DNA from 3 places in the Pantoea sp. E2023-21 genome. Region 1 is predicted to be linked to each of the others. Evidence: predicted binding sites of a transcription regulator. Region 1 holds the regulator's gene; each other region holds the start of a gene.

The links. Region 1 encodes sigma-54, which starts transcription at its own class of promoters, with help from an activator protein. Its sites were predicted from a motif close to GTTGGCACANNTTTCGCTNT; they were not measured.
Region 2: the regulator sigma-54 is predicted to act here: its motif matches at 3,289-3,308, upstream of norV (anaerobic nitric oxide reductase flavorubredoxin).
Region 3: the regulator sigma-54 is predicted to act here: its motif matches at 5,273-5,292, upstream of glnK (P-II family nitrogen regulator).

What each region holds. Positions count from the first base shown of each region.
Region 1 is NZ_CP195344.1:3,743,211-3,750,858, forward strand. Features, by position in the region: gene mtgA (monofunctional biosynthetic peptidoglycan transglycosylase) at 1-428, shown strand, start outside; gene npr (PTS phosphocarrier protein NPr) at 434-706, opposite strand; gene rapZ (RNase adapter RapZ) at 703-1,557, opposite strand; gene ptsN (PTS IIA-like nitrogen regulatory protein PtsN) at 1,609-2,091, opposite strand; gene hpf (ribosome hibernation promoting factor) at 2,252-2,539, opposite strand; gene rpoN (RNA polymerase factor sigma-54) at 2,561-4,000, opposite strand; gene lptB (LPS export ABC transporter ATP-binding protein) at 4,049-4,774, opposite strand; gene lptA (lipopolysaccharide ABC transporter substrate-binding protein LptA) at 4,780-5,334, opposite strand; gene lptC (LPS export ABC transporter periplasmic protein LptC) at 5,309-5,881, opposite strand; gene kdsC (3-deoxy-manno-octulosonate-8-phosphatase KdsC) at 5,878-6,444, opposite strand; gene kdsD (arabinose-5-phosphate isomerase KdsD) at 6,458-7,438, opposite strand; gene ACRQ84_RS17505 (calcium/sodium antiporter) at 7,452-7,648, opposite strand, start outside.
Region 2 is NZ_CP195345.1:615,492-623,139, reverse strand. Features, by position in the region: gene ACRQ84_RS21845 (hypothetical protein) at 221-499, opposite strand; gene norW (NADH:flavorubredoxin reductase NorW) at 631-1,776, opposite strand; gene norV (anaerobic nitric oxide reductase flavorubredoxin) at 1,781-3,250, opposite strand; gene ACRQ84_RS21830 (TehB family protein) at 3,451-3,813, opposite strand; gene ACRQ84_RS21825 (DUF2526 family protein) at 3,827-4,060, opposite strand; gene ACRQ84_RS21820 (hypothetical protein) at 4,065-4,325, opposite strand; gene norR (nitric oxide reductase transcriptional regulator NorR) at 4,477-5,997, shown strand; gene ACRQ84_RS21810 (VOC family protein) at 6,243-6,638, opposite strand; gene ACRQ84_RS21805 (VOC family protein) at 6,711-7,103, opposite strand; gene ACRQ84_RS21800 (FadR/GntR family transcriptional regulator) at 7,320-7,648, opposite strand, start outside.
Region 3 is NZ_CP195344.1:166,265-173,912, reverse strand. Features, by position in the region: gene ACRQ84_RS00835 (hypothetical protein) at 1-245, shown strand, start outside; gene tomB (Hha toxicity modulator TomB) at 392-769, shown strand; gene ACRQ84_RS00825 (HHA domain-containing protein) at 794-1,012, shown strand; RNA gene ffs (signal recognition particle sRNA small type) at 1,142-1,238, opposite strand; gene ACRQ84_RS00815 (MGMT family protein) at 1,417-1,728, shown strand; gene ACRQ84_RS00810 (YbaY family lipoprotein) at 1,909-2,466, opposite strand; gene tesB (acyl-CoA thioesterase II) at 2,623-3,486, shown strand; gene amtB (ammonium transporter AmtB) at 3,559-4,848, opposite strand; gene glnK (P-II family nitrogen regulator) at 4,882-5,220, opposite strand; gene ACRQ84_RS00790 (SmdB family multidrug efflux ABC transporter permease/ATP-binding protein) at 5,479-7,254, opposite strand; partial or broken gene ACRQ84_RS00785 (SmdA family multidrug ABC transporter permease/ATP-binding protein) at 7,247-7,648, opposite strand, start outside.

The DNA.
Region 1 (7,648 bases):
TCCAGTCTGTACTGGATAACGATGGCAATGAGCGCATGCGCGGGGCTTCAACCTTGTCTCAGCAGACAGCAAAAAACCTGTTCCTGTGGGATGGCCGCAGTTGGATGCGTAAAGGGCTGGAAGCGGGGTTGACGGTAGGAATTGAAACCGTCTGGACTAAGCGACGTATCCTCACGGTTTATCTCAATATCGCTGAATTTGGCAATGGCGTGTTTGGCGTCGAAGAGGCTTCGCAGCGCTACTTCCATAAACCGGCCAGCCGGCTGACCATGTCTGAAGCGGCGTTACTGGCGGCTGTCTTGCCTAATCCGATCCGTTTCCGCGCCGATGCACCCTCGGGCTATACGCGCCAGCGTCAGCAATGGATTATGCGGCAGATGCGACAATTGGGCGGCGAGGGCTTCCTGAATCGCTATAAGCTGCACTGAAAGGATTAATCTTCGTCAAATCCTGCTTCAAACAGTTCAATGACTGCCGCCAGCGCCTGCTCTTCCTGCGGGCCGCTGGCTTCGATTTCAATATGGCCGCCTTTTGCTGAATCGAGCATCAGCAGTGCAATCACGCTGCTGGCTTCGGCTTCGGTGCCCGATTCGTTTCGCAATAACACTTCAGCATCGAAACTCTGAACCAATTCAAACAGCTTCATCGCCGGGCGCGCATGCATGCCCAGTTTATTCCGAATTTCAACGGTTTGCTTCACGGTCATGATTTACGTTTTTCCAGAGTGCGATGACGAGACTGCACATTTTTACCGCGTGAGCGGAAATAGTCCGCCAGTTGTTCAGCAATATACACAGAACGATGCTTCCCGCCGGTACAACCGATGGCGACGGTAAGATAGCTGCGGTTATTGGTTTCCAGCATTGGCAGCCACAGTTCCAGATAGCTGCGCGTTTGATAGATGAAGTTGTGCACTTCGGTGTGGCGATCGAGGAAAGCGGCAACCGGGCGATCCAGGCCGGTCATCGGACGCAACTTGGGATCCCAATGCGGGTTAGGCAGGAAGCGCACATCAAACACATAATCGGCGTCGATTGGGATGCCGTGTTTAAAGCCAAAGGACTCAAACACCATCGTCAATTCACGCTCGCGTTTGCCCAGCAGGCGCGTACGCAACATTTCTGCCAGCTCGTGAACCGACATTTCTGAAGTATCGATAATCAGGTCAGCGCGCGAGCGCAGTGGCTCCAGAAGATCGCTCTCTTCATCGATGGCGCTCTCCAGTGACAGATTTTTGCTAGAGAGTGGATGCAGGCGACGCGTATCGCTATAACGTCGGATTAGCGTATTGCGATCGGCATCGAGAAACAGCAACTGCGGCGAGAAAGTATCGGGCAGATTATTGAGTGCGGCTTCAAAAACTTCCGGCGATTCGGGCATATTACGCACGTCAATGCTCACCGCCGCAGAGATATTACGTTCGGTTAAGGTATTTGCCAGTTCCGGCAGCAGCACCACCGGCAAGTTATCGACACAGTAAAAGCCCATATCTTCAAGGGCACGCAGCGCAACTGATTTTCCTGAGCCTGACCGACCGCTAACGATCATCAGCACCATCACATTTCTCCCGTTTTAAACCGGCGAATACGCCGGTAAAGTGTTTGTCGCTTAAGAGTGTGCTTCCTGAGCTTCTGTGATAATGGCGTAGAGCTCTTCGTCGCTTTGTGCCGCACGTAAACGACGGCAGACGGTTTTATCCGCCAGACGTTTGGCCACTAGCGAAAGCGTGTGCAAGTGGGTCTTACACTGGTCCGCTGGCACGAGCAGAGCAAACAGCAGGTCAACCGGCTGATTATCTACCGCATCAAAGGCGATGGGTTGATCAAGGCTGATAAACACGCCTACAGCACGTAACGTGTCCTCTTCCAGCTTGCCATGTGGAATGGCGATGCCGTTGCCGATACCGGTACTGCCCATACGTTCGCGGGTCAGGATGGCTTCGAAAAGCGTCTGGTGTGGCAGATTGAGCTGCTTCGCTGCCAGCTCGCTGATAATTTCCAGCGCGCGTTTTTTGCTCTGGCAGTGTACGCCGCTACGGGTACAGTCCAGCGAAAGGACCGAGCTCAATTCCAGTGTTAGATCGTTGTTCATCATCGTTTCACTTGCGAGTTCACTGTGCCGTGAGGTTCAGGCAATTGATTTCATTGCCGTTCGCCCGTTGGCGCTTGCGCAGATGACAAAACGGGGCGGTAATATCCGCCCCATTTTTGCTCTAAGTGCCGAATCAGTCGGCACTCTGCAAGCGTGAAGGTTAGTGTTTTTTCAGTTTGTCTTTGTGTTTGGTCAGCTGACGGGAAAGCTTATCGATTAACCCGTCGATGGCCGCGTACATATCTTCCGCTTCCGATGTGGCGTGCAGCTCCCCGCCGTTGACGTGCAGTGTTGCATCCGCAATCTGCGTCACCTTCTCTACTTTTAGAACAATATAAACCTGATTGATACGATCAAAATAGTGTTCCAGTTTGGCAAATTTGCTATTTACAAATTCACGCAGAGGTTCGGTTATCTCAACATTAAGTCCGGTAAGGTTTAGCTGCATAGGTCTTCCTTCTTCGTTCGGTCAAACCAATTGCTTACGCTGGTTTGATGGCGGTATCGATAAAGACTCGCGATATTTAGCAACCGTACGTCGCGCTACCATGATGCCCTGTTCGGATAACATGGAGGTCAGTTTGCTGTCGCTCAAGGGTTTTGCGGGATTTTCCGCCGAGATTAATTTTTTCACCAGTGCACGAATCGCCGTAGAAGAGGCTTCGCCGCCGCCTTCGGTGTTGACGTGACTGGAGAAAAAATACTTCAGTTCAAAGATGCCACGCGGGCTGTGTAGATACTTCTGCGTGGTGACGCGGGAAATGGTGGACTCATGCATATCAACAGCCTGAGCAATGTCTGCCAGCACCATTGGACGCATATACTCCTCACCCTGCTCAAAAAACGCCTGCTGCTGTTCAACGATACAGCGTGTCACTTTCAGCAGCGTATCGTTACGGCTCTCCAGGCTCTTAATCAGCCACTTGGCTTCCTGTAAGTTGCTGCGAATAAACTGATTATCGCTGTCATTACGTCCTGCTCCGCCCATCGCAGCATACTGCTGATTGATTTTCAGGCGCGGCATGCTGTCGGAGTTGAGTTCAACCGTCCAGCGCTTGCTGATTTTACGAACCAGCACATCGGGAATGACATATTCGGGTTCGCTGGTATTGATCGACTGGCCTGGGCGCGGATCGAGCGACTGAATCAGCAGCATCGCGTCCTTAAGCACTTCTTCCTTGAGACGCGTCACGCGCATCAGGCTGCGGAAGTCATGATTGGCCAGCAGATCGAGGTGTTCACTAACAATCAGACGTGCTTCAGCCAGCATCGGCGTTGCGGCGTCGTATTGCGATAGCTGTACCAGCAGGCAATCACGTAAATCGCGTGCACCCACGCCGACCGGATCGAAACGCTGCACGCGTTTGAGCACGGCTTCTACTTCTTCCAGCGCCAGCTCTTCATCGCCAATACTGTCATAAATGTCTTGTAAGCTGACGGTGAGATAACCGGTGTCGTCAATAGCATCAACGATTGACGTGGCAATCGCGCGATCGGTATCAGTGAACGGTGTTAACTCAACCTGCCACATCAGGTAATCCTGCAGCGATTGGGTGGTTTCGCCCTGATAGATGGGCAGTTCGTCGTCCTGGTAATCGGTGCCCGTGCCTGAAGGTGTTCCAGCGGTGTAGATTTCGTCCCAGGTTGCATCGAGAGGAAGCTCATCGGGCATTTCTTTCTGTTCAAGTGCCTCGCGCGTGTCTAAAGAATCACTTTCCTGATCCTGAAATTCGCGTGCGTCGACTTCTTCATGCAGATCGGTTTGCTCAAGCAGCGGATTGCTTTCCAACGCCAGTTGCAGTTCTTGCTGGAGTTCAAGCGTAGAAAGTTGCAGCAAGCGAATTGCTTGCTGCAACTGTGGAGTCATCGCCAGCTGTTGGCTGAGCCTGAGTTGCAAACCTTGCTTCATAATTCGGTAAGAATTTCCTAAGCAAACGTAGGGTGTTACAACACCTTATCAGAGTCTGAACTCTTCGCCCAAATAAACACGCTTAACCTGCTCATCTACAAGAATTTCATCAGGCGTGCCATGGGCAATCAAATGTCCCTGGCTAACGATATAAGCGCGTTCACACACCGCGAGGGTTTCACGCACGTTGTGGTCAGTAATCAGCACGCCAAGGCCGCTGTCACGCAAATGCTCGATGATTTTCTTGATGTCGATAACCGAGATCGGATCAACACCGGCAAATGGCTCATCCAGCAAGATAAATTTAGGATTAGCGGCCAGCGCGCGCGCAATTTCCACACGACGACGTTCACCACCCGATAGCGCCTGGCCCATGCTGTCTCGCAGATGGGCGATATGGAACTCCTCCATCAGCTCGTTGGCACGATCCTGACGCTGCTCTTCCGTCAAATCATCACGAATCTGCAGAACCGCCATCAGGTTGTCGTAGACGCTCAGGCGGCGGAAGATCGAGGCTTCCTGCGGCAGATAGCCGATGCCGCGACGCGCGCGCGCATGCAGAGGCAGAATGCTGATATCTTCATCATCAATCACAATGCGGCCCGCATCGCGCGGCACAATACCGACCACCATGTAAAACGTGGTGGTTTTACCGGCACCGTTTGGACCCAGCAGGCCGACAATCTCGCCGGACTTTACCTGCAGGCTAACATCTTCCACCACGCGGCGGCCTTTGTAGGCTTTCGCCAGGTTCTCAGCGATTAGTGTAGCCATAGCAATCAGTTACTCTTTTTAGGGCTCGCGGACGAACCGTTTTTGTCCTGCAGCTGCGACGGTACCAGAACGGTGGTCACGCGCTTGCTCTCACCCTGGCTGAAGGCCTGCATCTTCTGCTCTTTCACCAGGTAAGTGATGCGGTCGCCTTTGATATTGCTGTCCTGCTGCTGAATAAAGGCATTACCTGTCAGCTCAACAAAATCATTCGCCAATTCGTAATGCAGCTTACTAGCATGCCCTTGCACTGGCTTGCCGCTGTCCTGCATCTGATAGAAGGTGGCTGGCGTACCGTAAGCATCAACGATGGTTTTTTTACTGTCACCGCCCGGACGGGTGACCACCACTTTATCGGCGGTAATCTTGATGGAACCCTGAGTCACAATCACGTTGCCGGTAAAGGTCGCGACGTTGCCCTGTAAGTCCAGCGCCTGGTTGACCGAGTCAATATTCACCGGTTTATCGGAATCGCCGGTTAACGCCAGCGCAGGCAGGCTCGTTGCCAGCAGCGTAGTCACCAGCAATAACTTAAGGCTATTTTTTTTCATTTTGAATTTCATAGGAAGTTTTGACCTTTTCAAGCAGCTCAGCATGTTTCGTCCGTAAATTGCCGCGCATTTTCATGCCAGTGGAATTAAAACTGCGGCCAAAAAGGGTGACTTGATCGTCAGATGTCACATCCTGGGTGACCAGATTAACCTGAGCGTTATCGGTAAGGATGCGCTCAAGCTGTGAATCCTGGGTCAACGAATTAACCACAACGTTACCGTATAGATAAAGCATACGATCTTTAGTCAGCTTTGCCTTATCAGCGCGTACTGACCATGTTGCCACTTTATTTTCGTCATACGTGGTCATCACCGGATTATCAAACCAACTTATCTCATCGGCAGCAAAGTAGGTCACTTTATCCGAGACCAGTTTATAGCCCAGCGCACCCGTAGGGTTATACACCACCGTATTCGATTTCTCGCTGGTATAGGTCGGGGCTTGATCGTTGGTCGCCATCGGCGTTTTGTCGTCATCCTGGTTGGTGAGATTCCAGCCGATCAGCACTAAGGCGATCAAGGCCAAAATCAGCGTCATCCAACGCCTGCTCTTACTCATATTGATTGCCCTTTGGCATCCTCAAACTTGTTTTGCGCCATCAAAATCAGATCGCACAACTCACGTACTGCGCCGCGCCCGCCCGCGATGCGGGTAACATAATGCGCGCGCGGCAGCAAAATTGGGTGAGCATCGGCAACGGCAACACTTAAACCCGCCTGCGCCATTACCGGCCAGTCGATCAAATCATCGCCAATATACGCAACCTGCTCGGCAGATAATGACAGTTTATCCAGAAGTTCACGCCAGGCCAAAAGCTTATCCGATTGTCCCTGGTAAAGATGCGTAATGCCAAGCGTCTTGCAGCGATCTTCCAGCAGTTTTGCCTTACGGCCGGTAATAATAGCCACTTCAACGCCTGAGGTCAGCAGGCAACGCACGCCGTAACCATCGCGCACGTTAAAAGCCTTTAGCTCTTCACCGCTGTTACCCATATAAATCACGCCATCGGACATCACACCATCAACGTCGCAAATCAGCAGGCGAATCTGCGCAGCTCGCGCCATGACTTCTGCGTTCACCGGACCGTAGCAAGTCTCGACCATCGCCGTTTCAGCACTCATTATTTATTCCTGTTCAGACCACGCCAGCGCGCAGCATGTCATGCATATGTACCACACCGAGCAGGCGATCGTCATCGGCCACCAGCAGGGCGGTGATGTTTTTGTTTTGCATCAAATTAAGGGCGTCAACTGCCAGCATATTGGGCCGCACGCGAATGCCGCCGCTGGTCATAACATCCTGAATACTGGCCGTCTGGAAATTGATGCCCATATCGAATACGCGGCGTAAGTCACCATCGGTGAAGATGCCTTCAATTTTCATTAGGTCATCAACAATTACCGTCAAGCCGAGATTCTTGCGGGTAATTTCCAGCAGCGCGTCGCGCATCGACGCATCACGGCTAACGTGTGGAATTTCATCGCCGCTGTGCATGATATCGCTGACGTGCAGCAGCAGTTTGCGGCCCAGCGCACCGCCAGGATGCGACAGCGCAAAATCTTCCTGAGTAAATCCGCGCGCTTCCAACAACGCCACGGCCAGCGCATCGCCCATCACTAATGTGGCGGTGGTGCTGGTGGTTGGTGCCAGGCCGAGCGGACAGGCTTCCTGCGGCACTTTCACGCAGAGATGCACATCAGCGGCGCGCGCCATCGCACTCTCCGGACGACCGGTAATACAAATCAGCTGCACTTTCTGGCGCTTTAATACGGGAACTAAGGCGAGGATTTCGCCGGATTCACCGCTGTTGGAAATCGCAACCACCACGTCATTGGTGCTGACCATGCCGAGATCGCCGTGGCTGGCTTCGCCGGGATGAACAAAAAAAGCGGGTGTGCCGGTGCTGGCAAACGTCGCCGCCATTTTTTTACCAATATGCCCGGATTTGCCCATGCCCATTACCACCACTTTGCCGCGGCAGGCAAAAATCATCGCGCAGGCGCGATCGAAATCGTCATTGATATATTGATCAAGCTGCTCCAGCCCTTCGCGTTCGATGCGCAGCACCGCTTTACCCGCATGCTGAAAATCGAAATCCGGTTGCTGATGTGACATGGTCAGTCCGTCCTTAATAGCTTGTGATAAGCATGGGGCTGAGCCACAGCCACAGCACCCACGCGACAAATCCACCTAATAATAGTGTGCCTGCGATGCGACCAATACGCCGTTTGCGCAGCAGGCAGAGCAGGGCGAATAGTACGCTGACCGCCAGCATCACCCAGTAATCACGTGCAAAGGCATGGGCATCAATGCTGCCGGGATGAA
Region 2 (7,648 bases), on a different replicon from region 1:
TGTGAAGCAAGGGACGCGCATTATACAACGATTGTTCAGATTACTGGTTTTGTCAGAGGCATAACGGCGGAAGGCCTGAACAACGGCAAGGCACAGTCTGTTTTTTGATAACGCCAATACTGAGAGAAATTTCGCGGCGTTCAATCCACGGTAACATTCATCGATGTCCACTACTGGCACTGATCGAAAATTATTAAAAATGCGGCTTAGGTGTTGTTTATTATTCAGCCATAACCTTTATGCCTTCTGCTGGCTTCCACGCATTCCACATTTCCCAAAATATCGCCGCAACGGCCTCCTTGAGCATTTCAGGTGGGAACATTTTACGCTGAGAAATCATTCCAATACTTGCATCAATGCGTGCATCAACGTCACATGTTCCCATATTCATGGCGAAGGAATCACAGTGCATGGTTAACCAAATAATTCTCCCGCATGTGCAAGAGGAGGGGTTATGCAAGGTAATATTGGTTACTGCTGGGGCTTCAGGCATATTCATTGTGCCACATCCTTTAATATTGAGTTGGAAGCAATGGCCGGTGGATTACCGGCCTGGTTGATGCAAGGACCATCGCCGCTTCAATTAGCGAACCTAAATGCGTCCGATCGTCTGTTAATAACATGCTTGGGTTAAGATGTGCCCGACAGTTTGATGTCCTTCAACATACTGAATGCCAGCTTCATATGCTCTTCGCTGACAACAAATGCCCGTAATGCCCCGTCTTCATCACGGCCTTGAGCAATAATGCCTGACGGGGATAACGCCATATCCCAGTGATAAGCTGCGTTCGCGGGATCGCCCGCCAGGTGAAGCGGCATATCCGGCGTTTTAACCTTAATCAACATGGCTGGCAGCATCAGTTTGGCGTCGTGACCGATAAGGTTTTTAGCCAGTGTCATTGCCGCAAGGGTAGCGGGCTGCAGATAGGGCATCAGTTTTCCCTGAATCTCTGCACAATCACCCAGGGCGTAGACATCGGTAGCCGAGGTGACGAGAGTGTCATCAACCACAATTCCACGACGTGTTTCGATTCCCGCACTCTGCGCCAGCGTAAGATTAGGGCGTAAGCCAATGGCACAGACCACGGCGTTAAAAATCCTCCGCTGTCCGTTACTGAACGTTGCCTCCAGTAAATCATCATGCCGTGAGATTTTGGTGAGTTCATGCCTGAAGAGAAACTCTACCCCGTTGTTCATCAAACGGTTTTGCAGACGAGCACTGATTTCCAGCGGTAACAGCGCCGATAGAAGGCCGTTACTGCGGTCTATTACCGTTACTGCTTTACCTGCACGGTTAAAATCCATCGCGAGTTCTGTGCCGATGAGACCCCCGCCGACCATCAATATTCGATGCGCATCTATCAGCGCGTTGTCATAGCGGCGGTATTCCTGCTGACTGTTCAGCGTGAAGATCAGATCACTGCCCTCTATCGCCGGAACGATGGCCTCGGCACCAGTAGCAAGCACCAGTTTGCCATAGACGTAATCGCCAGCGGGAGTTCTGATAACCTTTGCTGCCGTATCAATGCGCGAAACCGTGGTAAAAGGATGCAGCATGATGTTCTGGTTTTCCGCCCACTCCGCTGCGGTTTGTCGAGTGAGTGCCTCAGCGCGATAACCCATACTGAAAACATGACTGAGTTCGGGCTTGTTGTATTCATCACAGCTATCGGCCGCAATGATGCGAATCGGCACATGTTTATCCAGATGCCGGATGTTTTTGACCAGCTGGCGGGCGGCGAAGCCTGAGCCAACAATCACAATGTCTGCTGACATGGACTCAGCCCTCGTAAGGATCAAACACGGATTTACCCAGCGCGCATCCAGGGCATAAGAAATCGTCTGGCACGGCTTCCCATGCGGTTCCGGGTAGGACATCCTGGTTTGGTTCGCCCTCGGCCGGGTCATAAACCCACTGACAAACCGTACAAATCATTTTCTGTCCGATGTCCTCACCCGCTTCTACCACACCGACGCCATCCTGGTTTATGGATGTGGAAGCTGCCATAACCGCAGCGGTGGTATTCGCTGCGACGATGGCTACCGGCAGCGGCGAGAGCGCCCATTCACGGGCGATTTTGCGGCCATGCTCGCGGCACTCTTCCAGCGCGGAGAGGTCAGGACGCCACTTGGTTTTGAGCGCAATCGTCATATCAAAACCGGCATCCTGCAGGCGAGTGGCAACGCGATCCACCGCTCCGCCGGTCCAGCCATAAGAACCGAACGCGGAGGCGCGTTTATTGCGGAATTTCAGGCCGGTAATCTCTTCCAGCATACCCGCCACCTTCGGCATCATCACATTGTTCATGGTGGAGGAACCGACCAAAATGCCCTTGGAACGGAAGCAGGAGGTGATGATTTCGTTTTTGTCGTGGGTGGAGACGTTGTAAACCTTCACGGCAACGCGCGGATCGGTTTCGCGGATACCTTCGGCGATCGCATCCGCCATCATGCGGGTGTTATTAGACATGGCGTCGTAGAACAGGGTGATGCGATCTTCCTGATAATCCGCAGCCCATTGCAGGTACAGCTCTACAATCTGGGTGGGTTTATCGCGCCACACCACGCCATGCGAAGTCGCAATCATGCTGACCGGCAGATTAAAGCCGAGTATCTCATTGATTTTTGGGGTAACCAGACGCGCAAAAGGCGTCAGGATATTGGAGAAATAGCGCTGGCATTGATCAAACAGTTCATGTTGGTCAACTTCATCGTTAAACAGATGTTCATCGCAGTAATGCTGGCCGAAGGCATCATTACTGAACAGCACGGCGTCCTCTGTCATGTAAGTCATCATGCTGTCTGGCCAGTGCAACATCGGGGTTTCAACAAAGATCAGTTTTTTGCCGTTGCCGAGATCGAGCGAATCACCGGTTTTAACCACGTTAAAATTCCATTCGGGATGGTGGTGATGACCATTGATGGAATCAACGCCGTTAGCGGTGCAGTAAATCGGCGTGTTTGGAATCAGCGCCAGCAGTTCGGCGAGTGCGCCTGAATGGTCTTCTTCTGCATGGTTAATTACGATGGCATCGATTTTTTTCAGATCGATTTCTTCTGCCAGATTCTTAACAAAATCAGTACGGAATTTCAGATCAACCGTATCGATCAGGACGTTCCTGGCTTCGCGAATAAGATAGCTGTTATAGCTGGTGCCCCGCTGCATCTTGTACTCTTTGCCGTGAAAGTGCTCAACTTCCCAGTCACGTTTGCCGACCCAAAAAATGTTGTTTTTTACGTGAATATTCATTTGATGCCCTGTTAGCGTAAAGTGGTTTCACACTCGTTATTGCATCAGACGTGCCAAAATTTATCTCATTGATTTATACATAATTACAGATTTTGATTTGTTTAAAATACAATAAATAATGTTGTGTAACTGACATGTGGATGTATTAATGACAATGCATCAGGCATAAAAAAACCCGCCGCAGCGGGTCAGTAATGTTTTTACCTGGACGATTCTGGAATATGAACTTCGCGCTCAAATCCGTTGCCCTCTAAAGCAACGTCTGGGTCAGCAAAAAAATCAATATTGAAATAAGTGTCATCACTTAATAACTCAATATGGTGCCAGTACTGCGGTGGGCTGATGCCAAACTGCCCGGCGATAATGGTGATTTCCATTTCGTGTGCTGTCTGGTGTTCACCAGCAAAACCATAATATTTCACTGCACCGCGCATAACTGAAAGCCTGCCATAAACGCCTTTTTTCGTGTTGTGATGGGTCAAGAGCGCTTGCGGCACACTCTTTCTATCCCAGAAAGGCGTTGAGCGAGTGTGTGCAAAATGTTGAGGGATGATATGAGCCATGTTGGGCCTCCTGTTAACAGATGATGCCGCCCTGCGTGAGCCAGTTACGGCGCTGCTCGGCGAGTTCTTCTTTCTCGCTACTGTGTTTAAAAACCGCCACGCGCAGACGCTGCTGTTGGGTGAAGCGCTCTTCGCGAGTGAGCTGATGGTCGTCGCTGAGTTCGCACAGCAGCCCATTCATATCGTGAATGACATTATTGCGAATGGTGTCATCAACCGTTCTGATGACTTCATTTAAATGATTCATGGTGTTATCCGACATAAGTATTCAGCTGTTGCAACAGCAGCGCACCAGCGACGATGAGTGAAAGAGGGGTGTAAGGGATATCCAAATCGACCCATGCTTTTCGTCCGGCATATTCGGTTTCAAAATGCAGGCGTTCCGGGGACGTTTGTCGATACGTGAACACTAGCCCGCGGCTGCCACTACCAAATGCTGCCCAACGCAGGGCATCAGCGGCCGATGCAATTTGCTGTGCGCTAAGCGCCTGACTGTTTAGTTGTTCTGACACGGTGATACTCCTGAGCTACATTATCTAATCTGATAAGGCATATTCCGTGCCATTACATAACACGTTGATTTTAATCAAATGGATAATTTTATGTTGTGTTAAATACAATGTCTTTGCTTGTCTTTGAGACAATTCATGTGCAGGTGACAATATGACTCTTTCTGTTCAGACGCTGGCGGCACTGGCTGTTGATATCCAAAATGGAGTGCATGGCCGCGACCGGTTTATGCGGATGATTAACTGCATCCACGGCGCGCTAAACTGTGACGCTACCGCGCTATTACGTTACGAGAATCAGCAGTTTCGTCCGCTGGCCACCGCGGGTCTGGCACCGGATGTGATGGGGCGGCGATTCAATCTTGATGCTCATCCACGGCTTGAGGCCATCGCGCGGGCTGGCGATGTGGTGCGCTTTCCCGCCGACAGTGATTTACCCGATCCCTATGATGGATTGATTCCCGACCAAGGCGATTTACACGTCCACGCCTGCGTCGGTATGCCACTTTTTGTCGGGCAAACGCTGATCGGCGCCCTAACGCTAGATGGCATTAACGCCACTCAATTTGATGATTACAGCGATGAAGAGTTACGAGTGCTGGCGAGCCTGACGGCGGGTGCGCTGAATAATGCCTTGCTAATGGAACGTTTAGAAAAACCCGCCTCATCCTTTACACCGCCACCACACCGACGTGAAGAGAGTGAAGAGGTGGAGATCATTGGTGATTCGACGGCGTTAACCCACCTCAAACAACAGATTGGGGTGGTTGCTCCCTCAGATCTCAGCGTGTTGATCATGGGCGAAACCGGCACCGGTAAAGAGTTGGTTGCTCAGGCCCTTCACCAACATTCTCATCGCGCAGCGCGGCCGCTGGTTTATCTGAATTGTGCAGCCCTACCGGAAAGCGTGGCGGAGAGCGAGCTGTTTGGCCACATCAAAGGGGCGTTCACCGGCGCCATTCACGATCGGCCGGGCAAATTCGAATTGGCGGATAAAGGGACGCTGTTTCTTGATGAGATTGGAGAGTTGCCGCTTTCGCTGCAGGCCAAGCTGCTACGCGTGCTGCAGTACGGCGACCTGCAGCGGGTGGGCGAAGATAAGCCGCTTACCGTTGATGTGCGCATTATCGCCGCAACTAACCTCGATATGCGCAAGGCGGTGACCGATGGTAAATTCAGGGCTGATCTTTATCATCGCCTTAGCGTCTTCCCGCTGTTCGTTCCGTCGCTGAATGAACGTCGTGACGATATCGTGCTGCTGGCGGGCTATTTCTGTGAAAAGTGTCGGGTGAAATTTGGCCTGTTGAGCGTTGCGTTAAGTGCTGGCTGCCGCGCTATGCTGCAAGCCGCAAGCTGGCCGGGAAATGTGCGCGAGCTGGAACATGCCATATATCGTGCCGTAATCATCGCGCAGACCGAATCACGCAACGGCGAAGTCATTCTGCTTCCGCAACATTTTCAACTGCAGGATAGCGGGACCGTTCAGGCAGAGCCGATCAAAACGTTGCTAATCTCGCCAGTGATGAACCTCAACGAGGCGACGCGTGAATTTCAGTACGGCTACATTAAACAGGCCTATGAAAGCTGCGATCGGGTGTGGGCTAAGGCGGCTAGAAAACTGGAATTGGATCCGGGTAATCTTCATCGGCTGGCAGTCAAACTGGGACTGAAATAAAGGGTAATGTTAATCGAAAACAGGTGTGAAATTTATCTATTCTGGATGTTGGAACATTTAAATAGGGCAAAGAAAATGCGGCCTGCTCTCCATTGGTTCAAAATAAATGTTGTTAGCAGCTTTCTTGCTGACACTAAGTGGTCGCTGGAGGGGATGGTCCGCTATGAGCAAAAAGCGGACGTCAAAGTTATTACGACAGGGTAGTTCTGCCACATTAAACATAACAACTCGGCCGAAAAATAATCTCAGCACTCTCCCCAGTGCATGTTTTGAATAACAACCCTGTATCCATCTATGTCCTCGAAGGTAACGCCATTGCGGTCCCAGTAAGGATTGAATGATTTAACCCTGGTAAAGCCAGCAGCATCCATATTTTCACAGGTAATTCGCCAGCTATCTTTTTCAGGAATGTACAGAACCAGAAGATCTTCATTTGAGGGCGAAGGTATCACCGGATGATCATGGTACTGGGTAAACTCAAGGTGCCAGGATAAGCCGTTCAGTCCTAACATATATCCGCTGAATCCATCGTGGTCAGTAAAACCGCCGATTTTTTCTAACCCAAGCCCGTTACAGTACAATTCACAGCTTTTGCTGAGTGCGCTGACAGGTCTGGCTATCCTCATGTGCTGCAATACCATAAACATCTCCCTTTCTTAACCTGACTTACCATAACACCCCTGTTGCGCTCCGACTTCAGTTAAGGGAGAAAGCTATACAACGTTCTCCAATAGCAGCTTTGCCTGAAGATATTCATAGCTGGTCAGCTCAATCTTATTATCGCTAAGATCTTTAAAGTACACGGACATAGATACATCGTGATCGCATACGGTAAACGGGATGCTTTTAGCGTTGAGAGCAGGCACAAGACTGAAAAACGCAGCCGCTTCTACCGCGAAAGCCACCGTATGACCGGGATGCTGATTTTTCCTGAGAAACAGGGAAAGTGATGCGCCGTTATTTCTGATAACTAGCGGCCCTCCCTGCTCAAACCAGAAGTACAGCGAGTCGTCGCGGGAAAAGCCAAGAACCTCTTGGTACCAGCGTTCTGCCGGTTCAATGTTCTCGACGTATACGTGTATGTGGTCAATCTTCGTTATCTTCACAGTCGCCACCCTGATTGTTATTACCAAAGAGACTCTCTTAGTCATTTTTGATAAACAACCCACCAAGCACATGACAACACTCGATTTACCATAAGATCTCATCGATGGCGGCTTCAGATATTCAACATAGCAGTCGTTTACAACGTCCGCTTTTGGCACCAAGCGGACATCAACGCTAAAACTCTCCCGTTTCTTCTGTTTTCAATTCAAACATTTTCACTCCTGCACCCGCTCAAATGTCGCAATTACCCGGTCGATATGTTTCTTCATCGCGCTTCTCGCTGCCTTACCATCACGTTTTTCAAGCGCCGAGAGAATCGCCATGTGCTCAGATTCCGAATCCGACGGCATATCGCTGGGCGTATAGTGCGCCTGTAACATGCGGAACATGCTGCCATAGCGATGACCGAGCAGGTGGCCGATGATAAAGCCATAGGCAGGGTTGCCGCTCGCCTGGGCAATGCGGATATGGAACAGGCGGTCGCCGGGATGGGTACGCGATTGCGCGCGGTTATCCTCGCAGTTTTGTTGGTACGCCGCGCGGA
Region 3 (7,648 bases), 520 kb from region 1:
ATTTACAGTGGTATTCTCAAAACGCGCAATTAGTTCCCGATAGCTTTAAGATTATTTCTATTCATCCAACCGACAACAATCGATTTAAAATGCTTTACGATTTCCGCTGGAATTTATTTAATCCTTGCCTGGATATAAATGAAACATCTCATCGTCGTGAAGAAGTGTTTTTTCAGGTAAAGCCCGGCGCACTGGTGTTTGACGTGATTGACAATGCTCGCCCCTCTCCTGCCGATGAATTGTAATATTTGGTAATTGAGGTGAGCAAAGCTAATGATTGTGGATTACATTTAAGGAGTCGCTGAATTCATTTTATTCGAGATCGCTTCCTGGTAGCTTTTCCTAAACTCGCCGCGCTGCGGTAACTGTGCTAGCTATGGAGGGGAAAAAGATGGACGAATACTCACCGAAACGGCATGATATTGCCCAGCTTAAATACCTGTGTGAGAACTTGTTTGACGAAAGTATGGCGACAATGACTGATAGCCATCACGGCTGGGTTAATGATCCTACTTCTGAAAGCAATTTACAGCTCAACGATTTGATTGAGCATATCGCTTCTTTCACGATGAATTACAAAATTAAGCACGTTGAAGATGAAGCCCTGATAACGCAAATCGATGAATATCTTGATGATACCTTTATGCTGTTCAGCAGCTATGGAATCAATACTCAGGATCTACAACGATGGCAGCGTTCAGCAAAACGCTTATTTAATCTGTTTGCCGAAGAGTGCGCTTATCTCCAACAACCTAGCCATTCCTTTTAGCACCAGACTGAGACCGGTTTATTTATGAGCAACCAAGCCTTAACCAAAACAGATTATTTGATGCGACTGCGCCGCTGTCGCTCAATCGATACCCTTGAGCGGGTTATCGAAAAAAACAAGTATGAATTACCTGATAATGAACTCGCGGTATTCTATTCGGCAGCCGATCATCGTCTGGCTGAACTGACCATGAATAAGCTTTATGATAAAGTACCGGTTTCTGTCTGGAAGTTCGTCCGCTAAGTTTTTCCCCTAACAGCCGATCGGCAACATCATCGTATTAATCAAGGAATGAATCACAGGCAAAGGATTGCCAGATTTCTTTGTGCGTTAAATTCAGTGGGGTTTTGGGTAGGCAGAATTGGGTGGGGGCCCTGCCAGCTACATCCCGGCACACGCGTCGCCTGCTGCGGCTGCTTCCTTCCGGATCTGACCGAGTTCACAAGTTAGCATTGCGGGAGAACCAACAGGGCCCCCATTGACAAGCCCTCATTTCGAGAGCGCAGGCATTATCAAGTAACCCCCTGGCAATTGCAAGCGTAGTCCCGACAACCGTTGGTTTCTTGCACAAGCACACAGCAAAGCGCTGCTGTCTACCCTTCTGCATGCTAAAGTTTGCCCTTTCCTCGATAAAAAAAAGGCTGCGCATGAGCGAGCATAACAATTTCTCTGAGCGCGTCTGGCAGATTGTTGCGGCCATTCCGCCAGGAAAGGTCACCACCTACGGGGATGTTGCGCTGCTGGCAGGATCGCCGCGCGCAGCGCGTCAGGTCGGTGGCGTACTACGTCGTTTGCCGGAAGGCAGCAAACTGCCCTGGTTCCGCGTCATCAATCGCCATGGCCGCATTTCACTGCAAGGTGACGATCTGTTTCGTCAGCGTGATGCGCTGGAAGCGGAAGGGATTGAGGTGAGTGATGCAGGTGAGATCGCGTTAGAAAAATATCGCTGGCAGATTTAGTGGGCCAATATTTCGCGCCCAATTCTGCCACAAGCCGCACTGAACATTACACGCCGGAAGGCATTGTTGTGGAGTAAAGCGTCACACGCCATGGATGGCGTGGGCCGAGCGATCAGGGACGAGACAGCGACTTTACGGAACAATGATGACTTCCGGCGCTCTCTCGTCCCATCAATCAAATTACAAACTCGTCGGTGCCGGCACAGACGCTGATGGCGTCACCTGCGTCGGTGAAGTCGACGGCACCGTGGTCGCCGCACCCGGCTGGGTTTGCATCGCAACATTCGTTACCGGTACCAGCAGCAGTTCAGCTTTGGTTCCGCCCTGATTGATCACCGGTTTCACCGTATCGGTAATAAATGCCAGCTTGCCATCAATCGAAATCGCTGCACTCAACAGGATGCGTGCGTTCGGCTGGATATCCGCTGGATTGAACGGCAAGACAAACTGGAACGGCGCCTGTTTACCTTCCGTACGCACCACACGCTGCGACAGCACTTTCGATGGTGCATCAGCCAGCGACGCATCCGACAGTGTCACGGTCAGCACTGAATCCGGTGGTAGCGCAATGCGCTGGCGGATATAGACTGAACCGCTGACATTCGGCTGCGCGATCGCGGCCTGCTGCCCTGCCACTGCCGAGCCAAGTGTAGGTGTGGCTACCGGCTTGCTGTGGTCCGCACAACCGGTAATCGCCGCAGCCAAGGTCATACCGCTAATTACTTGCCATAGTTTCATCGATGTCGTCTCCTTATGAACAGGCCTTAATTCTGGCACAAATATCGGCATTACGCCTGAAGCGGCCGCCAGTCCGCTGAAATCGCGGCAAAATCATTGACGGCAACTGGTCGGATCTTTCACACTGACGCGATAAGTCACGCTGAGGAATCCGCTATGAGCCAGGCACTGCATAACCTGCTTAATTTATTAAATCTCGAAAAACTGGAAGAAGGCCTGTTTCGTGGTCAGAGCGAAGATCTCGGTCTGCGCCAGGTGTTTGGTGGTCAGGTCGTCGGTCAGGCGCTGTATGCTGCAAAACAAACGGTGCCGGAAGAGCGCATCATCCACTCCTTCCACAGCTACTTTCTGCGTCCTGGCGACAGCCAAAAAGCCATCATCTATGATGTCGAAACGCTGCGTGACGGCAAAAGCTTCAGCGCACGCCGCGTCAGCGCGGTGCAGAATGGCCAGCCGATCTTTTATATGACGGCCTCATTCCAGGCACCTGAAAGCGGTTTTGAACATCAGAACAACATGCCGCAGGTGCCGGGCCCGGAAAATCTCCCCTCAGAACAGGATCTGGCGAAAAAGCTGGCCGCGCACTTGCCACTTAAGCTGAAAGAAAAGTTCCTCGCTGAGCGTCCATTGGATATTCGCCCGGTGCAGATTCATAACCCGCTGAAAGGCCACGTCGATGAACCTGTGCGTCAGGTATGGATTCGCGCCAACGGCGAACTGCCGGCCGATCGTCGCATCCATCAATACCTGCTCGGTTACGCCTCCGATCTCAACTTCCTGCCCGTCGCGCTGCAACCGCACGGTAAAGGCTTCCTTGAAGCTGATATGCAGGTTGCCACCATCGATCACTCAATGTGGTTCCATCGCCCGTTCGACTTGTCTGAATGGCTGCTTTACAGCGTAGTGAGCACCTCCGCATCCGGCGCGCGCGGTTTTGTGCGTGGTGAATTTTATACGCAGGAGGGTCGGCTGGTAGCCACCACGGTGCAGGAAGGCGTGATGCGTCAACGCGAGGCATAAAAAAAGGGGCGATATCATCGCCCCTTCTGTTTTTTTATAATTTTAGCGCACTGCTCTTCTTTAGCCCGGCTCTTACTGGTTGTAAGCGTTCTCGCCGTGGCTGTTTACATCCAGACCTTCACGTTCCTGATCTTCCGGAACACGCAGGCCGACAATCATATCCGCCAGTTTAAAGCCGATGAAGGCAACAACGGCAGTCCAGACGATAGTCACGCCCACGCTGAACAACTGAATCCACACCTGATGGCCCATGGTCACGCCTTCTGCGTAGCCTACACCGCCCAGTGAAGACGAAGCGAACACACCGGTCAGGATACAACCGAGGATGCCACACACGCCATGGACACCAAACACGTCACATGGGTCATCAACGCGCAGCCATTTCTTCAGGGTTGTTACGCCCCACAGACCGGCTAAACCACCTGCCAGACCAATAATCAGCGCGCCACCGACACCAACATAACCACACGCTGGGGTAATCGCCACCAGACCGGCAATGAAGCCTGAGCATGCACCGAGCAGAGAAGGTTTGCCACGTACCGCCCACTCGCCAAACACCCACGATAGCACCGCACCTGCTGTGGCAACCACGGTATTCAGGAATGCCAGCGCAGCGATTTCGTTAGCCGAGGAAGCAGAACCGGCGTTGAAGCCGAACCAGCCCACATACAAAATCGCGGTACCGAGGAACACCATCGGCAGATTGTGTGGTTTGAAGGCTTCTTTGCCAAAACCCGCACGTTTGCCCACCAGGTAAGCACCCACCAGACCAGCAACCGCGGCGTTGATGTGAACTACAGTGCCGCCCGCGAAGTCGAGCGCGCCATCTTGCGCCAGCAAGCCACCTGCCCACACCATGTGTGCGATTGGCAGATAAGCCAGTGTCAGCCATACCACCACAAAAATCAGTACCGCAGAGAAGCGAATACGTTCCGCCAGCGCACCGACAATCAGGCCGACGGTAATACAGGCAAAGGAAGCCTGGAACGCAACGTGAATGTACTGATAGAAGCTGCCCATCAAGGCTTTCAGCTCAATATTTTTCAGCATCGCCCACTGGAAGCTACCGAAGAACGAATTACCTTCACTGAACGCCAGCGAGTAACCGTAAATCACCCACAGCACGCACACCAGCGAGAAAGTCACCGCAACCTGGGTCAGCATGGACAGCACGTTCTTACCGCGGATTAAACCACCGTAGAACAGCGCAATGCCGGGAATAGACATAAACAGTACCAACGCGGTACAGATCATCATAAAGGCGTTATCGGCTTTATCCGCGACGGCAGGCGCTGCCGCCATCGCCAGAGACGGTAACAGCGCGAGGCTGGTGAGGCCCAACTTCGTTATCAGTTTATTCATTTCTTTCCATCCCATCACAATTCAGAGCCCCAGTTACAGTGCTGCTTCGTCGGTCTCGCCGGTACGAATACGAATGACGCGCTGCAGTTCTGCGACGAAAATCTTGCCGTCGCCAATTTTGCCGGTATACGCGGCTTTGCTGATGACATCGACCACTTCGTCAAGTTGGTCGTCCGCAATAGCGATATCAATTTTTACTTTTGGCAGGAAGTTAACGCTGTACTCGGCACCGCGATAAAGCTCTGCGTGACCTTTCTGGCGACCGAAACCTTTGACCTCGGTAACTGTCAGCCCCTGAATGCCAATAGAGGATAAGGCTTCACGCACGTCCTCCAGCTTAAATGGTTTGATTACCACGGTAACCAGCTTCATACGTTCCCCTCCGGATAAGAAATTGAGTGAGTCTCGCGGACACGTAGGGATATAAGCAAAGGCTGTGCCATAAATAAAAAAAGGGGAATGTCAGCAGCATAGGCGCGCTGCATCACGCTTCGTTATGTGAAGCGCGGCGCAAATTAGGGAGGGTAGTGAGGAGCAGTGTTGCAATTTTGCACTTCTTTGGTGCTTTAAGCCTCAAAGAAGTGCATCAATACAGAACATTCCGATAAAACTGTGCAAAAAAGGTGCAATTCACCCTTCGGATTGTACGGGGATGCCCGCCGCGAGTTCATCGCCCGCCTGCTGCAGCTGATACATTTGCCAGTAGCGGCCTTGCTCAGCCAGCAGTTCAGCATGCGTTCCACGCTCAACCACCTGACCGCGATGCAACACTAAAATCTGATCGGCTTCCGTGATGGTGGAAAGTCGATGCGCGATCACCACCAGCGTGCTGTGCTGGCGAAGTGCGCGTAACGCGTGCTGAATCGCCTGTTCAGTTCCGGAATCGATATTGGCCGTCGCTTCGTCGAGGATCAGAATCTGCGGCAATGACACCAACACGCGCGCCAGCGCCAACAACTGTTTCTGCCCAACCGACAGATTATTGCCCTGCTCGCCTAAACGCGTATGAATGCCATCCGCCATGCTGCGTGCCAGCGGGGCCAACTGCACCGTCTCCAGCGCCTGCCACACGTGGTCTTCCGGAATATCGCGCCCCAAACGCACGTTGGCCAGCAGCGAATCCGCCAGTACGACCGGATCCTGTTGCACCATCGCCACGCTTTGACGTAAGGCGGCGTGCGACAGCTGTGGCAGCGGGCGGCCATCCAGCTCGATGCTGCCGCGCGTCACCGGATAATAGCCCATCAGCAGATTGGCTAACGTACTTTTACCGCTGCCGGTATGCCCCACCAGCGCCACAAAATTACGCGCGGGCACTTCAAGATTGATGTTACTGAGCACGTCGCGATTATCGCGATAAGCAAAGCTCACATCACGCAGCGAGATGCTGCCGGAGGCCAGCGGCTGAATATCATTGCCATAACCCTGCTGATCCGCATCCATCAGTTCGAAGATACGCTCGCCAGAGACAACAGCTTGTTGCAGCATCGACTGCTGCGTGGTCAGCTCAATCAGCGGCTCATTGAGGCGGCCAAGGTAGGTAATGAACGCGTAGAGCACACCAACTTCAAACACGCCCGGCGTGGCGAAGCTGAACAGCATCAGCAAACCGCACAAAATCATGGCCGAAAACAGACTCAGCAATGGGCGCAATAAAAAGCCATCCAGTCGCAGCGTTTCCATACGCGCCAGATAGTGCGAACGGCTGGCTTCGCCCATGCGTTCACCAAAGCGCGCCTGCTGGCGGAACTGCTGGATCACACTCATCCCGTTGATCACTTCATTGAAGCCGTTGTTGATGTCCGCCAGATAGCTGCGCACGCGACGCGCAATTGGTGTGCTGAAGCGCTGATAAATCAGCATCACCGTTAGCACCAGCGGGAAAATCACGATCGCCACCAGCGCCATGCGCCAGTCGAGGGAGAACATCGCCACCAGCATCGCGCCAATCAACGCGGCAGCGCGCAACACCGTCGCCACCACGGTGACGTAGAGATCTTTGATCACTTCGGTGTCGTTGGTGACGCGCGAAATAATTTGCCCGACTGGCTGCGTATCGAAGGCGCTCAGCGGCTGGCGTAGCGCCGCGTTCATCACATCGACGCGCAATTGCTGCACCACGCCAATCGCCGCACGGTTAAACAGCAGCGCCTGAAAATAGTGCAAACCAGCGGCCAGCAATTGCAGCAGGATAAAGCCCACCAGCAGGCCCGCGACAATGCCCCACGGCATCTGATGTTTCGCCACCAGATTATCAATGAAATAGCTCACCAGCACCGGTCCGGTCACTTCGGCCGCTGCGGCAATCCACAGCATTCCGACCGCCAGCCACAGCGATTTACGCCACGGTTTGCCATACGCCAGCAGACGTTTCAGCGTCGGCCATAAACGTTGAGATTTAGCCACGGCTGACTCCTTCTGCCACTTCATCGTCATCCAGTGCGGCTTCCAGTTGCTGATAACGGTACATATCGCGATACCAACCCTCTTTTGCTGCCAGGGTGTCATGATCGCCACGCTGCGCCACGGTGCCATGCTGCAACACCAGAATTTCGCTGGCCTCGGTGAGCGCCGACAAACGATGTGCGCTGATAATCAAGGTGCGCCCTTTGCCCCACTGGCGCAGGTTATGCAGGATGTCATGTTCAGTGCGACCATCTACCGCCGACAGCGCATCATCCAGAATCAGGATTTCCGCATTCAGCAGCAGCGCGCGTGCAATCGCGATGCGCTGCTTCTGCCCGCCGGACAACATCACTCCACGCTCGCCCACTTCGGTTTCATAGCCTTGTGGCAGGCG